Martelella endophytica: one gene and its partners. Each later gene encodes a partner of the first gene's protein in a complex. Links are inferred from orthologs where the notes say so. Each region holds a gene or a part of one and is shown on either strand. Other genes may lie near its edges. The genes, in order: secY, secA and secG.

Region 1 (3,038 bases):
ATACTGCAGCGCGATCACTACGCGCTTGGCAGTCGGGATGTTGACGCCAGCAATACGAGCCACGCCGATTCTCCTTAAAGCATTATCAATGGGCAGCAGGCGAGCCGCCGGTTTCATCTGGCGGGTGACCGCCTCAATCTGCTCAGCCGCGACAACAGTCCGATTTGCATGCAAAAGGGACTCAAGACATTCATGCCCCATGTCGCGAGTTGGAGCGCTCTTAGCGGAAACAGCGCCTGAATGCAACCGTTTCCTTCATTTTTGTGACGTCGGCGCGCCGTCTTCCGGCACGCCGACACCTGCTCAGGCAGCGACGCCCGACAGGATCTTCTCGACGCTGGCGGTGACCGTGTCCATGTCGGCCATGCCGTCCACCGTGTGGAGCTTGCCCTTGGCATAGTAGTAGCCGATCAGCGGAGCGGTGCTCTTGTAGTAGGCCCTGAGCCGATCGGCATAGACCTCGGCATTATCATCCTTGCGCACTGGCTGGCCAGCGGCCTTCGCCTCTTCGGCACGACGCAGGATGCGGCCGACCATGGCCGAATCATCCACCGCGAGTTCGATCGCGACGTCGAGCGCCTGGCCCTTGTCCTTCAGCATCGCATCCACAGCATCGGCCTGCACCAGGGTGCGGGGATAGCCGTCGAGTATAAAACCGTCGGCGCAATCCGCCTGCTCGATGCGATCGGAAACGATGGCATTGACCACGTCATCCGGCACCAGTTCGCCGGCATCCATCAGCGCCTTGGCCTTCAGGCCGACATCGGTGCCCGCGGCCACAGCGGCGCGCAACATATCGCCCGTCGAAAGCTGCGGAATACCGAACTTGTTAACAATCCGCTGTGCCTGCGTCCCCTTGCCTGCACCGGGCGGCCCCAGAAGTATAAGCCTCATCGTCCCCTCTTGCCTCCACGCAATTTCGATTTCTTGATCAGCCCCTCATATTGCGCGGCGATCAGGTGACCCTGGATCTGCGAAACGGTATCCAGCGTGACGCTGACGATGATGAGCAGCGACGTGCCGCCGAGCGCCAGGGATACGCCAGTCCGCGCCACCAGGATTTCCGGCAGGATGCAGACGAAGACCAGATAAATGGCACCGACCACGGTAATGCGGGTCAGCACATAGTCGATATATTCCGCGGTGCGCTCGCCCGGACGGATGCCCGGAATGAAGCCGCCATGCCGCTTCAGATTGTCCGCGGTCTCCTTCGGATTGAAGACGATCGCGGTGTAGAAGAAAGCGAAGAACATGATCAGCAGGCCGTAGACGATCATGTAGAGCAACTGGCCGTGGCCAAGAGCAGCAATCGTTGCCGTCGCCCAGTTCGGCAGGTCGCTGGAGGTGAAGCCAGCAAGCGTTGCCGGCAGCAGCAGCAGCGAGGATGCAAAGATCGCCGGGATAACGCCCGAAGTGTTGAGCTTCAGCGGCAGGTGCGAGGTGTCGCCCTGGAACATGCGGTTGCCGACCTGGCGCTTCGGATACTGGATCAGCAGGCGGCGCTGTGCGCGCTCGACGAAGACGATCAGCGCAAACACGGCGACGACGACGACGAGGACGAGGACCGCCACGAATGCGGAGATCGAGCCGACGCGTGACAGCTCCAGCATGTTGCCGACAGCGGCCGGAAGGCCTGCGACGATGCCCGAGAAGATGATCAGCGAAATGCCGTTGCCGATGCCGCGCGAGGTGATCTGCTCACCGAGCCACATCAGGAACATGGTGCCGCCGACCAGCGTGATCACGGTCGAGATGATGAAGAACCAGCCCGGATCGGTGACCAGATTGTTGCCGGACTGCAGGCCGATCGCAATGCCGTAGGCCTGCGCCGTCGCCAGCACGACCGTGCCATAGCGGGTATACTGGTTGATGATCTTGCGGCCCTGCTCGCCTTCCTTCTTCAGGTTTTCCAACGAAGGAACAACCGCCGTCAGAAGCTGAACGATGATCGAGGCCGAGATGTAGGGCATGATCCCAAGCGCGAAGATCGCCATGCGCTGCACGGCCCCGCCGGAGAACATGTTGAACATGCCGAGAATGCCTTCGGACTGCCCCTGGAAGGCCTGGGCATAGGCATCGAGATTGATGCCGGGAAGCGGGATATGCGTGCCCAGCCGGTAAACCAGAAGCGCCAGAAGGGTGAACCAGATACGCTTCTTGAGATCCGTCGCCTTGGCGAAGGTTGAAAAATTCAGGTTGGAAGCTAGTTGTTCCGCTGCAGAAGCCATGCGTCTCTCCGCGTCGCCGCCCCGGCCGGATGGCCGGAACATTCGGTTGCCTTATCGCAGGATGACAAGGCAGCTATTGAAAGCGCTCAGTCGTCTTCGCGATCAATCACCGGCGAGAAGAAGACCTTCAGCCGGTGACCGAGGCCACATATGGAAGAAAAAACGCCCGGTGTGAAGCACTCCGGGCGATCATTTTGCGTTGTGGGCCGATTTTATTCGGCGTCTTTGGCTGCGGCGGCAACGGTAATCGAACCGCCGGCCTTCTCGATCTTCTCGATAGCGGCCTTGGAAGCGCCGGCAACCTCGAGGGTCAGCTTGGCCTTCAGTTCGCCATCGGAGAGGACCCGGACGCCATCCTTGGCGCGGCGAATCACGCCGGCTTCCAGAAGCGCTTCGGCATTGACCGTCTTCTTGGCGTCGAGCTTCTTGGCATCGACGGCGGCCTGCAGGCGGCCGAGCGATACTTCAACATACTTCTTGGCGAAGATGTTGACGAAGCCGCGCTTCGGCAGGCGACGATAGATCGGCATCTGGCCGCCCTCGAAGCCGTTGATCGCTACGCCCGAACGAGCCTTCTGGCCCTTGACGCCGCGTCCACCGGTCTTGCCCTTGCCGGAGCCAATGCCACGGCCAACGCGCTTCTTCGAATGGGTAGCGCCTTCGCGATCCCTGATTTCGTTGAGTTTCATCTTGCTCTCCCGTCTCACTTCTCGTCGACGACGCGGACGAGATGGGGAATACTGTTGATCATGCCACGCACGGAGGGGGTATCTTCCAGCGTGCGGACGCGATGCATCTTGTTGAGACCGA
Region 2 (3,506 bases), 2.0 Mb from region 1 along the record:
GCCGCCAAATTTCACCCCGCACAAGGCGGCAAGAAGCAAAAAAGCCGCCTCGATCGTGGGGCGGCTTCGTCAGTTCAGATGAACATGCGTGATCGTGGCCGCCTATTAGCGAGCCCACCACCAGTTAGCAATGTTGTTCATCGTGTTCATCATGCTCGCTTTGTAACCCGGATGGCCGCCGCTTTCAAGCACCAAGACGGCTGCTCAGGCGAGCAGCCGGCCGTGGCAATGCTTGAACTTCTTGCCGGAGCCGCACGGGCAAGGATCGTTGCGACCGGTATTGGCCCATTCCGCCGGCATCACGTCGGTCTCGCCAACCGCATCGGCCTCAGCCATCTCGTCATTACCAGTATCCGGATCGATGTGGCTTGCACGCATCTGCGCCGGATCGACGGCCGGCTCGGCTTCCGGCGGCGGTGCCTGGCGCACGAGCTGGACGCGCGAAATCTGCGAAACCGCGACTTCGCGCATATTGGTCAGCAGCGCCTGGAACAGTTCGAAGGCCTCGGCCTTGTATTCCTGCAACGGATCGCGCTGAGCATAGCCGCGGAAGCCGATGACCGAGCGCAGATGATCGAGGTTGACGATATGCTCGCGCCAGAGATGGTCGAGCGCCTGCATGGTCACCTGCCGCTCGACATATTTCTGCACGTCGGGACCGAACTGCGCTGCCTGCTCGGCCCGGACAGCAGCGGCCTTCTCGGCTGCGTCGATGATGCGCTGCTCGATCTCCGGCTCGGCGATGCCATCCTCCTGCGCCCATTCCTCTATCGGCAGATCAAGGTTGAGCAGGCGGACACAGTCTTCCTTCAGGCCGGCAACATCCCACTGTTCGGCATAGGCCCGTTCGGGGATTCGGCGCTTGACGGCGTTTTCGATGACTTCGTGGCGCATGTCGACGACGATGTCGGAGATGTCCTCCGAATCCATCAGTTCCTTGCGCTGGTCGAAGACGACCTTGCGCTGGTCGTTCAGCACGTCGTCGTACTTCAGAAGGTTCTTGCGGATGTCGAAGTTGCGGGCTTCGACCTTCTTCTGCGCGCGCTCCAGAGCCTTGTTGATCCAGGGATGGACAATCGCCTCGCCTTCCTTCAGGCCAAGCTTGGTCAGCATGCTTTCCATCCGGTCGGAACCGAAGATGCGCATCAGGTCGTCCTGCAGCGACAGATAGAATTTCGAGCGACCAGGGTCACCCTGACGACCGGAACGGCCGCGTAACTGGTTGTCGATGCGGCGGCTTTCGTGGCGCTCGGTGGCGATCACGTAAAGACCGCCGGCGGCAAGCGCCTGCTCCTTCAGCCGGGCAACATCGGCGCGGATCGCCTTTTCCTTTTCCTCACGCTCAGGACCGGCCGGCGTGAACTTGCGCTCGACCTCGACCTTCTGGCCCTGCTCGTTGGTGACGATGTCGATGCCGGGTTCGGTGCCACCAAGTTCGGCTTCGATACGCATTTCGAGGTTGCCGCCGAGCTGGATGTCGGTACCGCGACCGGCCATGTTGGTGGCGATCGTCAGCGCGCCCGGCACACCGGCCTGCGAAATGATGAAGGCTTCCTGCTCGTGGTAGCGGGCGTTCAGCACGCTGAAATCGGAAATGCCGTCGCGGCGAAGGGCGGCGGCCAGAAGCTCGGACTTTTCGATCGAGGTGGTGCCGACGAGAACCGGCTGGCCCTTTTCCTTGGCTTCCTTGATCTCGGAGACGATCGCCTGGTATTTTTCCTGAACCGTCAGATAGACTTCGTCGTCTTCGTCGAGACGCGCAATCGGCAGGTTGGTCGGCACTTCAACGACGTCGAGGCCGTAGATGTTGCCGAATTCTTCCGCTTCCGTCGCCGCCGTGCCGGTCATGCCGGCGAGCTTGTCGTACATGCGGAAATAGTTCTGGAAGGTGATCGAGGCGAGCGTCTGGTTTTCCGGCTGGATCTTGACGTTTTCCTTGGCTTCCAGCGCCTGGTGCTGGCCTTCGGAATAACGCCGGCCCGGCATCATGCGGCCGGTGAATTCGTCGATGATCACGACCTCGTCGTCGCGGACGATGTAGTCCTTGTCACGCGAAAACAGCTTGTGCGCCTTCAGCGCATTGTTGAGGTGGTGGACGATCGCGACATTCTCGATGTCGTAGAGCGAGGCGCCCTTCATCAGGCCCATCTCGGTCAGAAGCTTTTCGAGCTTCTCCATGCCGTCTTCGGAGAAGTTGGCGGAGCGCTGCTTCTCGTCGATCTCGTAATCGCTCTCCTCCAGCATCGGGATGACCTTGTCGATCGCGACATAGAGATCGGAGCGGTCGTCGAGCGGGCCGGAGATGATCAGCGGCGTGCGCGCTTCGTCAACCAGGATCGAGTCGACCTCGTCGACGATCGCATAGTTGTGGCCGCGCTGGACCATCTCGGAGCGCTGCATCTTCATGTTGTCGCGCAGATAGTCGAAGCCGAGTTCGTTATTGGTCGCGTAGGTGATGTCGCATGCATAGGCAGCCTTGCGCTGCTGGTCGTCGAGACCGTGATGGATGACGCCGGTGGTCAGGCCGAGGAAGGCATGAAGCCGGCCCATGGTCTCGCTGTCGCGGCGGGCCAGATAGTCGTTAACGGTAACGACGTGGACACCCTTGCCGGCGAGCGCATTCAGATAGACGGGAAGCGTCGATACAAGCGTCTTACCTTCACCGGTCTTCATCTCGGCAATGGCATTTTCGTGCAGGATCATGCCGCCGATGAGCTGGACATCGAAGGGCCTGAGGCCGAGAACGCGCTTGGAAGCCTCGCGCACCACGGCGAAGGCTTCGATCAGGATATCGTCGAGGGTCTTGCCGTCGGCAATCTGCTGCTTGAATTCGTCGGTTTTTGCCTTCAGCGCATCGTTGGAAAGGGCTGAAATCTCCTCCTCGAGGGCATTGATCGCGGCCACACGCGGCTTGTAGGAGCGGATCCGGCGGTCATTGGCCGAACCGAACAATTTGCGGGCTACGCCACCGAGTGAGACCATTTCAATTGCTCTTTCCGAAAGTTTTCATCGTTCATCTTCTGCGCGGCGACAGGCCTGCCGCTTTCCGGCAGGCGGGTCTTACCTTACTGTCGCCCGGAACTTCTCTGGACGCGGGCTAGGCAGACAGATAAGAGGGGGGTCAAGGGATGTCAACGTCAAAGGCCGCTCCACAATGGCCACATTCCTGTGTTCCCGCTTTCGGCGGACAGGGCGAAGCAGGAGGCATTCGCCCGCAATTCAAAAGGTGATTTCATGCAGAAAAGACATTTCGCAGCCGCCGCGCTGCTCGCAACAGCGGTTGGTTTCGCCGCGCCGGCTTTCGCCCAGGACGCAGCAACCGACGATCCGGTGGTCGCGACGGTGGGTGGCGAGCCCATCCACCAGTCCGAACTGCAGCAGACCTTCGATCGCTTCAAGGGCCAGTTCGGCCAGATGACCGACGAGCAGCTCCGCGGCGTCGCCCTTTCGAGCCTGATCGACATGAAGGTCGTCACCGACGCCGCCGAAAAGGAAGGCATCGACCA
Region 3 (2,964 bases), 1.2 Mb from region 1 along the record:
TTGCATCCGGGCTAACCATATTTGGGCGCAACTTGTTCTAGCGCAAAGTATTTTCCCCTCAGCGGGCGCAACTGAGCCTCCCGGCAAGGCTCTCATTTGCGTATCCTGAGTGAATAACGGATGAAGGTGGTTGGTGAAGGAGAAGCTTTGGTTTGCCGTGCACGTGTTCAAGAGCCGGCACGACCGGGAATCTAGATTGGCGCACCGTTTCCACACCGGCAGGCCTGCCCGTCGGGATGGCGGCGCCAAAGGGGAGTATGAGAATAGATGACGTCCGATATCCGCCCGCTCGTGGCCGGCAACTGGAAAATGAACGGAACGCGGTCCTCGCTTGACCAGATTCGCGCGATTGCGCACGGGGTCAGCGGTCCGCTTTCGCGCAAACTCGACGCCCTGATCTGCCCGCCGGCGACGCTTCTCTACGTGGCGACGACGCTGACGGTGGACACGCGCCTGATGATCGGCGCCCAGGATTGCCACCAGAAGGCACGCACCGGCGCCCATACCGGCGATATCTCCGCCGAGATGATCCGCGATTGCTTTGCCACCCATGTCATCGTCGGCCATTCCGAGCGGCGCCAGGAATATGGCGAGAGCAATCATCGCGTATTGCTGAAGGCCCGCGCCGCCTACGACCAGGGGCTGACCGCGATCATCTGCATCGGCGAGACCCGCGAAGAGCGGGCCGAGGGCCGGACGATGGAGGTGCTCCACCGCCAGCTCCGTGGTTCGCTGCCCGATGATGCGACGGCGGCCAACACGATCATCGCCTATGAGCCGGTCTGGGCCATCGGCACCGGTCAGACGCCGCGGGCCGATGAAGTGGCGAAGGTGCATGCGCGCATCAGGGCCGACCTTGTCGCGCGTTTCGGCGAGGGCGGGGAGACGATACGCCTGCTCTATGGCGGCTCGGTCAATCCGGGCAATGCGAAGGAGCTTCTCGGCATCCCGCATGTCAACGGCGCCCTCATTGGCGGTGCCAGCTTGAAGGCGGCCGACTTCCTCTCCATCTATCACGCATACGAGGATATCCTGTCGTCCGTCGAGGCCTGAGGAGCGTCTGCAAAAAGGGGTTTCATTGCGCGCGCGGCTCATGTAGAGAAGCGCCAGATATTCCCAGCTTTCGCCCCGCAGGCTTCTTTTGCGGGGCCGGATTGGACAATCATGCAGACGGTACTGATCGTAATTCATCTGATAATTGTCGTGGCGCTCGCCGGTGTCATCCTCATCCAGAGGTCGGAAGGCGGCGGTCTCGGCATCGGCGGTGGCTCCGGTTTCATGACGGCGCGCGGCACGGCGAATGCGTTGACGCGCACGACCGCCATTCTCGCGGCGCTGTTCTTCGTGACCTCGCTCGGGCTCGGCATCCTCGCCCGTTATCAGGACAACCCCTCCGACATTCTCGACCGGATCGAGCAGAACGCGTCGACCGACGAGCAGGGCATCCTTGACCAGCTTGGCGGCTCGATCACTTCCGAGACACCGGCAACCGACGGCTCGGCGGTTCCGACCTCCGGCGACAGCGCGGCACCCGCGACGGACGCTCCGGCGGTCAGCACGCCGGCGCAGGATTCGAACGCCACCGGCGTTCCCACCGGCGACTGAGCGCCGACATATGACCAGACCCTGATCCGGCGGACCGAAAAGCCCGCCGGATTTTCTTTGAGCCAACCACCGGCGCGCGCTGCGGCACGAGCCGGCGGGTTAGCGTTGTTTTGACAATGGACCGGGGATGCCACGGCTTTTTTGAAGAAAGGCTCTGGCAGAATCGGCAGAGAAACGGTATCGGAATAAGCCCATGGCGCGATATATCTTCATCACCGGCGGCGTGGTTTCCTCACTTGGAAAAGGCATAGCCGCAGCAGCACTCGGAGCATTGCTGCAGTCACGGGGCTACAGGGTCCGGCTCAGGAAGCTCGACCCCTACCTCAACGTCGATCCGGGCACCATGAGCCCGACACAGCACGGTGAGGTCTTCGTCACTGACGACGGAGCGGAGACCGACCTCGATCTTGGCCATTACGAGCGCTTTACCGGCCGCTCGGCGACCAAGACCGACAACATCACCACCGGCCGCATCTACAAGAACATTCTCGACAAGGAACGCCGCGGCGACTATCTCGGCGCGACCGTGCAGGTCATTCCGCACGTCACCAACGAGATCAAGGAATTCGTGCTTGAGGGCAACGAGGACTTCGATTTCGTGCTCTGCGAGATCGGCGGTACGGTCGGCGACATCGAGGCCATGCCGTTCATGGAGGCGATCCGCCAGCTCGGCAACGACCTGCCGCGCGGCAACGCCGTCTATGTTCATCTGACGCTGATGCCCTATATCCCGGCGGCCGGCGAGCTGAAGACCAAGCCGACCCAGCATTCGGTGAAGGAACTGCAGGCGATGGGCATTCATCCCGACATCCTGCTGGTGCGCGCCGACCGCGAAATTCCGGAAGCCGAACGGCGCAAGCTGTCGCTGTTCTGCAACGTGCGGTCCTCCGCCGTCATCCAGGCGCTCGACGTTGCCAATATCTACGACGTTCCGCTCGCCTATCACCGCGAGGGTCTCGATGACGAGGTGCTGCACGCCTTCGGTATCGATCCGGCGCCCGTGCCGCGCATGGATGCGTGGAAGGAAGTCGGCGAGCGCATCCGCACGCCTGAGGGCGAGGTGACGATCGCCGTCGTCGGCAAGTATACCGGCCTCAAGGACGCCTACAAGTCGCTGATCGAGGCGCTCGCCCACGGCGGCATCGCCAATCGGGTCAAGGTGAAACTCGAATGGATCGAATCGGAGATCTTCGAGAAGGAAGACCCGACGCCCTACCTGGAAAAGGTTCACGGCATTCTGGTGCCCGGCGGCTTCGGCGAGCGCGGCTCGGAAGGCAAGATCCGCGCGGCGCGGTTTGCCCGCACCCACAAGGTTCCCTATTTTGGCATCTGCTTCGGCATGCAGATGGCCGTGATCGA

The links.
Region 2: the proteins of secY (region 1) and secA are in contact, whole or in part, in a crystal structure (PDB 3DIN), measured with the Thermotoga maritima proteins. The link is inferred for Martelella endophytica from one-to-one orthologs. Residues at the interface, in WP_004081795.1 of Thermotoga maritima: Glu108, Gly109, Glu110, Glu111, Ala236, Glu237, Arg238, Arg239, Ile240, Thr241, Ile242, Gln243, Tyr244, Ala245, Arg246, Arg247, Val248, Thr249, Gly250, Arg251, Arg252, Val253, Tyr254, Gly256, Ala257, Ser258, Thr259, Tyr260, Leu261, Pro262; in WP_004082002.1 of Thermotoga maritima: Glu261, Ala262, Arg263, Lys300, Ala301, Arg302, Thr303, Ile304, Ile305, Leu323, Tyr324, Asp325, Pro326, Val329, Ser330, Tyr333, Ile336, Lys340, Phe345, Val349, Glu363, Phe364, Tyr374, Ser375, Gly376, Gly377, Glu393, Ile395, Thr482, Ser483.
Region 3: secY (region 1) and secG share a complex: the UniProt entries of both Escherichia coli proteins name them as parts of the sec protein translocase complex. The link is inferred for Martelella endophytica from one-to-one orthologs.

What each region holds. Positions count from the first base shown.
Region 1 is NZ_CP010803.1:4,279,671-4,282,708, forward strand. Bases 60-2,944 are described here. They hold secY (preprotein translocase subunit SecY), read right to left. Parts: upstream 2,229-2,944; coding sequence 891-2,228; downstream 60-890. Other genes in these bases: rpsM (30S ribosomal protein S13), read right to left, coding at 60-63; TM49_RS19860 (adenylate kinase), read right to left, coding at 304-894; rplO (50S ribosomal protein L15), read right to left, coding at 2,441-2,917; rpmD (50S ribosomal protein L30), read right to left, coding at 2,932-2,944. Also shown: more of rpsM, read right to left, coding at 1-59; more of rpmD, read right to left, coding at 2,945-3,038. UniProt on the Escherichia coli protein: The central subunit of the protein translocation channel SecYEG. Consists of two halves formed by TMs 1-5 and 6-10.
Region 2 is NZ_CP010803.1:2,258,973-2,262,478, reverse strand. The notes cover bases 5-3,357. They hold secA (preprotein translocase subunit SecA), read right to left. Parts: upstream 2,983-3,357; coding sequence 205-2,982; downstream 5-204. Other genes in these bases: TM49_RS10205 (peptidylprolyl isomerase), read left to right, coding at 3,235-3,357. Also shown: more of TM49_RS10205, read left to right, coding at 3,358-3,506. UniProt on the Escherichia coli protein: Required for protein export, interacts with the SecYEG preprotein conducting channel.
Region 3 is NZ_CP010803.1:3,099,354-3,102,317, forward strand. Bases 74-2,884 are described here. They hold secG (preprotein translocase subunit SecG), read left to right. Parts: upstream 74-1,164; coding sequence 1,165-1,605; downstream 1,606-2,884. Other genes in these bases: tpiA (triose-phosphate isomerase), read left to right, coding at 268-1,053; TM49_RS14180 (CTP synthase), read left to right, coding at 1,799-2,884. Outside these bases: more of TM49_RS14180, read left to right, coding at 2,885-2,964. UniProt on the Escherichia coli protein: Subunit of the protein translocation channel SecYEG. Overexpression of some hybrid proteins has been thought to jam the protein secretion apparatus resulting in cell death; while this may be true it also results in FtsH-mediated degradation of SecY.